DNA from 3 places in the Agarivorans sp. DSG3-1 genome. Region 3 is predicted to be linked to each of the others. Evidence: predicted binding sites of a transcription regulator. Region 3 holds the regulator's gene; each other region holds the start of a gene.
What was found. Region 3 encodes MetJ, which represses methionine synthesis genes. Its sites were predicted from a motif close to TAGACGTCTAGACGTCTA; they were not measured.
Positions count from the first base shown of each region.

Region 1 (2,278 bases), 370 kb from region 3:
TCTATTCCGTTCACCTAGTTTGATCGAGCAACAATTACTTAATGCCCAGATCCGCTTAATCAATAGCCCAGTACTGGTAAAAGAAGAAAACAAAACCTTAAACAACGAACAATTACAATAACACTAATTCAAATTGACGACTATTTATGTGCCGATGCTGCCGTCAATATATCTTCATCTGAGTGGCCTACTCGCTAACTTCATCAAGCAACAAGAACTCAACCCGCAAACTTGCATAACCAATAGATGCAGTGCTATTTCATAAAAACCAACCCTAGGCGGTTGAGTAGAGTTGTATAAACGGATAATCCCTTATTAAGCAAGATAAAGCTTTGCCTCTAAAGTATTGATTTAACCTATACAATCACCTCAACCAGCAACTATTCACTTAAATATTTGGTTTATTTAAAAATGAGAGCGCTATCACAGTAAATTACTGTGGGCTTACGGCTTAGAGTGATCTACTATGCCAGAGATATTAATAGTGGCTTTGTATTTATAGAGGGAAATTTTTTATGCGCCGCCTAGTTGTACTGTTAATAATGGCTATGTTACCTAGCCAAGTTTTAGCTTCAGTCAATACCGAAACCACCACTTTCCGCCCTAATAGTCGGGTTATAGAAAGCTTCACCGATAAGTATGGTGTAAGCACTAAACAAATACCTAGCCTCAAAAAATTTGATGCTGGCCAATACTTCTACTCACAACGTCTTGAGTACTATGAATTCATTTGGTCATGTAAAGAATACGGTGATAATGGCCAATGCCTAGATTTAGTGCGTAGCCCTCGCCCCCCCTTACGTTTAGTGTCTTTTGTGCATGACCGTAATGACGAAAGTAAGATCCAAGCTGATTTGGTGATGATTTATAACCAGCAGAACGAAAAGAAAATTGAGCTCATCAATCTAAGTAAGGACAAATCTGCGCGTAGCAAATATCAAGTTTCTACCCTACCAATATTATTAGTGGTACGTGGCGATAAAGAAATTGCGCGAAAAACCGGACTAGAAACTCGCCAAAACATGAGCAACTGGATTAAGCATGAACTCAGCAAGCCTTAATAAAGCCGCTTAATTAAAGCTGGAAACACTTAGCCGCCCCCGAGGCGGCTAAGTTATCTTTATACACTAGCGACAATATCCATTTTGTTAGGTTCTTAATAAGCCATAAAGAAGCACTACCATTCCCCTTTAAGATATATCACCAGCCCGAATTGAACATATTTAAGGCCACCAGTTAGCCCCCTTATTTCTTAAGATAGAATGGTGAATGAGCATTGAATAAACGCCTGCCAAGCATCCTGTCAGCACTATCCAGCACTATCCAGCACTAAGCAAAACAAACCAATACAACAAAACTAATCCACTAAGGTGAATTTTTTTCATTAATAAGCGCTAGCAAATCTGTAAACCCTCACTTAGAATAGACGTCCAGATGGTAAAACATCCATACGTATATAATCATTTACGAGATATAAACATGGCTACTCATTTATTTACTTCAGAATCAGTGTCTGAAGGGCATCCAGATAAAATTGCAGATCAAATCTCTGACGCAGTATTAGACGCAATCTTAGAGCAAGACCCTAAGGCACGTGTAGCCTGTGAAACTTACGTAAAAACCGGCATGGTAATGGTAGGTGGTGAAATTAACACCTCAGCTTGGGTTGATATTGAAGAGATTACTCGCTCAACCGTGCGCGACATAGGTTACACCCACTCAGACATGGGCTTTGATGCCGATTCTTGTGCGGTACTCAACGTTGTGGGCAAGCAAAGCCCAGACATTAACCAAGGTGTTGACCGCTCTCGCCCAGAAGAACAAGGCGCTGGCGACCAAGGTTTAATGTTTGGTTATGCCACCAATGAAACCGACGTATTGATGCCTGCCCCTATCACTTACTCGCATCTGTTGGTTAAGCGCCAAGCAGAAGTACGTAAAAATGGCACCTTAGATTGGTTACGCCCAGATGCAAAATCGCAAGTCACCTTTGCTTACGAAAACGGCATCATCACAGGCGTTGACGCGGTCGTGTTATCTACTCAGCATTGTGACAGCATTTCTACTGCCGATTTACGTGAAGCAGTAATGGAAGAGATCATTAAGCCAGTATTGCCAGCGCAATGGTTAAATGAAAATACTCAATACCATATAAACCCAACTGGTCGTTTTGTAATTGGTGGCCCAATGGGTGACTGTGGTTTAACCGGTCGTAAAATTATTGTAGATACCTACGGCGGCATGGCGCGTCATGGCGGCGGTGCATTCTCTGGTAAAG
Region 1 covers NZ_CP177241.1:2,037,823-2,040,100, reverse strand. Annotated here, with positions in the region: gene ACLD71_RS09655 (chloride channel protein) at 1-121, shown strand, start outside; gene ACLD71_RS09650 (hypothetical protein) at 516-1,061, shown strand; gene metK (methionine adenosyltransferase) at 1,480-2,278, shown strand, end outside.
Region 1: metK (methionine adenosyltransferase) is a predicted target of MetJ. The motif match lies at 1,424-1,441, and genes of this name have one in related genera.

Region 2 (2,278 bases), 1.5 Mb from region 3:
TGGTGCCTTTTAGTTGGCTAAAGGCTTGCTCTAGAATGAGAGAAATAAACGCTTGTAAGGGAGTGCTGGTTCGCAGGTTAGTTGAGTAAGCAGCGTACATAGGTCGCCATAGTGCTTGTTTAAACGATCGTAGGCTAATGAATTGCTGGGCCGCATAATGCTCCACAGCCCAATAAGGCATGGCTGCCACTCCCATTCCTGCTGCAACCATTTGTAACAGCATGGCGGGGTTGTCGGCATGTTTCCATTGCCTAGGTTCAATGTTGGCGGGCGCGAGTATGTGTTGGTGTAGGTCTAATCGTTGCAGCGCCACTGGGTAGCTAATGACCGTTTCACCGGCTAAGTCTGCAGCTTGAATGCTTTGGCGCTGACTTAAACGATGCTGCGGAGGGCAAATTAATACCATTTCATATTCAAATAAGGCCTGATAATGAATCTGCTGATCTACTTTCACATTGGAGGTGAGGAGTAAATCTGCTTCACCACTTTGCAACAGCGGCAATCCGTTGTAGTCCTTATCTTGGCAGAAGCTACTGCTAACCTGCGGCCAGGTTTGTTGAAATTGCTGCAAGCTAGGCAGTAACCACTGAAAGCAAGCGTGACAATCTACACTAATGTTCAATCGACTCTGTTGCTGATGAGAGTGTAAGAGTGTTTGCTCCGCTTTTTCTATTAGCGGCAATACTTGTGTGGCAAGGGATAACAATTGGCAGCCTTGCTCGGTAAGCGCCAAAGGTTGCTGTTTTCTTACGACTAAGCTGGCTCCAATGCGCTGCTCAATATCTTTTAGCTGATGAGATAACGCAGAATCAGTAATAAACAGCTTAGCGGCCGCTGCTTTTAGTGAAGAGCTATTGGCAATAGCTTTAATACTGCGTAAGTGTTTTAACTCTAACATGTGTGCCTTGCCCTCCATTTCTTAACACTAAGTTGCTAGCTTAAGCATGGCTACTCAGCTTGTATAGCGTGAGGCTTAGTTACTTAGGCAATCATGAATAATATTCAATTTTGCAAATAAGTTGTTGGCTTTCAAGCCTTGCTAATTTGGGTATGAGATTGATGGTGTTGAATAAACTTCAATTTCACTTGATAGCTTTTCAATTGTATTGCTTGGTTCGACTAGTCACTATGGATTTATATACATCTAGACGGCTAAAAGGATTATTGAAATGAGCATTACACACGTATTGGGTTATCCGCGAATTGGTAAGCATCGAGAGCTAAAGTTTGCCTTAGAAAGTTACTGGCGCGGTGAGTCATCGCAGCAGCAACTACTTGAAGTAGGCAAAACAATTCGCCAACAAAATTGGCAAGCCCAGCAAGACAGTGGTCAGGCTTGGGTAACAGTAGGTGACTTTGCTTGGTACGACCAAGTGCTGAATACTTCACTGCTATTAGGCAATGTGCCGAAGCGTCACCAGTCAGATGAAATTACCTTAGACAGCACATTTGCAGTGGCTCGTGGCCAGCAAGGTTGTGGTTGTAACCATGCTGCGTCTGACATGAGTAAATGGTTTAACACTAACTACCACTACATTGTTCCTGAGTTTTCTGAAAAGACCGAATTTAGCTTACAGTGGCAACAATTGTTTGATGAAATTAAAGAAGCACTAGCCTTAGGGCACGAAGTTAAACCCGTTATTCTTGGCCCTGTATCGTATTTATACCTAGGTAAAAATGATGATGCTGCAGAAGATGGTTTTCAACGTATCTCTTTGCTTCCACAATTGCTTACCGTTTATCGCGAGATTTTCCAAAAAATCGCTGATTTAGGCATTGAGTGGGTGCAAGTTGATGAGCCAGTGCTTGGTTTGGAGCTAGAGCCGCAGTGGCAAGCAGCCTTGCTAGACGCCTACAGCACGCGCATAAGCTCTAGTAAGTTACTTCTTACCAGCTACTTTGCCGATGTGCTTTATAACGCTGAAGTAATTAAACAGTTGGCCGTAGACGGTTTACACCTAGATTTAAGTGCTGCACCAGAGCAATTGGAGCAAGTGCTCACTTGGCTGCCAGAGCATTGGGTGCTGTCGGCTGGCGTAGTTAATGGTCGCAATGTATGGCGCGCTAACTTACCGCAGCTTATCGAGCAATATAGTTCATTGAAAGTGCGCTTAGGTGAACGTTTGTGGTTTGCTTCATCATGTTCGTTACTGCACAGCCCGCTTGATTTAGAAAGTGAAACAGATTTAGGCGATGCAAAATTCCGCTTAGCCTTTGCAGAGCAAAAACTAACAGAGCTACAAATATTGGATGAAGCCTTAAATGGTGACGCTGATAC
Region 2 covers NZ_CP177241.1:166,027-168,304, reverse strand. Annotated here, with positions in the region: gene ACLD71_RS00815 (LysR substrate-binding domain-containing protein) at 1-898, opposite strand, end outside; gene metE (5-methyltetrahydropteroyltriglutamate--homocysteine S-methyltransferase) at 1,170-2,278, shown strand, end outside.
Region 2: metE (5-methyltetrahydropteroyltriglutamate--homocysteine S-methyltransferase) is a predicted target of MetJ. The motif match lies at 1,138-1,155, and genes of this name have one in related genera.

Region 3 (2,278 bases):
ACGAACTTTCTTTCATCTTTCAAATCATCGTAAGTCGAGCTAACAAAAACCTGATATTTCTTTTGCATATGATTCTCTCTAAAACTGTTGATCTTTGGTCAACTCTTCCTGTTCAATACCTTATCATTTAATTGTATTTTGATTGCGCTCTACCTTCATAAATGATGATGTATTTGTTATTTAGAAATAGACATGCTTATTGTGCGGAGTATTTTCCCACCATTATCGCCGAGTGGCGCAGGCGCGCTTTAAACTGAGGTGAAAGCACAGATGTAAACAAAGCATCGCTTTGTGTGCTTGAACACAGGAGGCAGGTAATGCGGGGCAACCTTTCTTTTACTTCGTTTTCTTTGGTTGTTCAAAGAAAATGGTGTCGCCGTTAGGCGAAACGGGTGCGTTTAGCTAACAGATGAGAAATAAAGCAAATGGAGTCAAGCTTAGCCTTAAGTAAGACAAAACAACAAAAGCCGCTTAATCAGCGGCTTCGTTTTATCAATTAGTACTTAGTTGTTGGCTTCTTCTCTCTGCTCTAAAGAGCGAGTTTTACCCAAAGTCCATGTGTCATAATCTCGCAGCAAATAGAGTGCTAAGCATGCGGCTAGCATTGGCCAAGCAGCAAAGAACAATAAGTTATTAAATGGGTCTAGATACTTAGCAAATGAAGAAAATGTTGAACCAGCATGTAGTACCAACACTGCAAGGTAGGTGATGTTTTTCCATAAACCTAAGGTAAAGGCTGCGATAAAGGCCAGTTGTGCAAGCCCCATCGCAATAAGTGTATTGGTGGTTAAATTTAATCCGTAAAAGCCAGAGAACACTTTTATTGCATGCTCTGGTACAAGTACTTTATCTAAGGCCCATATTGTAAACACGAGGGCAATGCTTAGCCTTAAACATAAAAGACCAAGTGATAGCTTTGAGGCTAACTGAGGTGGGTACGACGTTTTCATCCTTTTACCTATTTAAAGTTAAGAGCCTGTTTACAGACCGGTAAGCCCCCAAATTGATTACAGTTTATGTGTAATAGTTGGTGAAAATAATTTGTTGTGCGCTGGGTTTAGGCAATAAAAAAGCCGCTCGGTGAGCGGCTTTGTAAAATCTTAATCTTCTTTATTGAGTTCTGCTTGGGCGGCTTTTTCTAAGGCCGGGTCGGGCTTGTCTTTTTGCAAGTCGGCATCGTCGGGGAGCGGCTGGCCTGTGTAGGCATGAAGGAAAGCCTCACAAAGCAGTTCGCTATTGGTGGCGTGACGCAGGTTATTAATTTGTCTGCGAGTACGCTCGTCAGTGAGTATCTTTAATACCTTAAGCGGAATTGATACTGTGATTTTTTTAACTTGTTCGCTTTTTTTACCGTGTTCAGCGTAAGGGCTGATCCACTCACCGTTCCATTCTGTCGACATACTACAATACACACCAAACCAAAGAGACCCTATTGTAACGGGGGAAATGCGACTTAGCAATCCAACAGCAAAGACATTTAGACGTCTAGAAGTGTTGACGTCTTTTTTGCTGGTGGTAAAGTGGCAGGATGAATTGAGGGAGTAGATCAGCAAATGTCTTTAAAAGATCTTCAAGCTGCCACTATAGCAGTGCGCAGCGGTATAGAAAGTGATAGCCAACACGGCGCAGTAGTGCCGCCTATTTATTTGTCTAGCAATTATAGCTTTGCTGATTTTAATCAGAAGCGTCAGTTTGATTACAGTCGCTCTGGTAATCCAACCCGTCATATTTTGGCTGAGGCGATTGCCGATTTAGAACATGGTGCTGGTGCGGTGATTACTAACACCGGTATGTCGGCGGTTAACCTTGTTACAGCCTTGCTTGAGCCGGGCGATTTATTGGTTGCGCCGCATGATTGTTACGGTGGTAGCTACCGTTTATTCGACAGCCTAGCTAAGAAAAATGCCTTTGAAGTGGCTTTTGTTGATCAAAACGATTACGCAGCGTTGACGCAGTTATTGGCTAAGAAGCCCAAATTAGTGTGGTTAGAGACCCCAAGTAACCCTTTGCTTCGAATTGTAGACATTAAAACTATTGCCGAACAAGCACATGCTGCTGGTGCATTGGTGGTGGTAGACAACACCTTTTTATCACCCGCTTTGCAAACGCCAATTTTGTTAGGTGCCGACATTGTGGTGCACTCGGCCACTAAATACATTAACGGCCACTCGGACGTGGTTGCCGGTATGGTGGTTGCGGCCAACGAAGAACTGGCCGAGCAATTGGCTTGGTGGGCTAACTGTTTAGGGTTAACGGGTTCGGCTTTTGATTCCTACCT
Region 3 covers NZ_CP177241.1:1,670,652-1,672,929, forward strand. Annotated here, with positions in the region: gene ACLD71_RS07865 (DUF4062 domain-containing protein) at 1-68, opposite strand, end outside; gene ACLD71_RS07870 (hypothetical protein) at 504-872, opposite strand; gene metJ (met regulon transcriptional regulator MetJ) at 1,101-1,400, opposite strand; gene metB (cystathionine gamma-synthase) at 1,554-2,278, shown strand, end outside.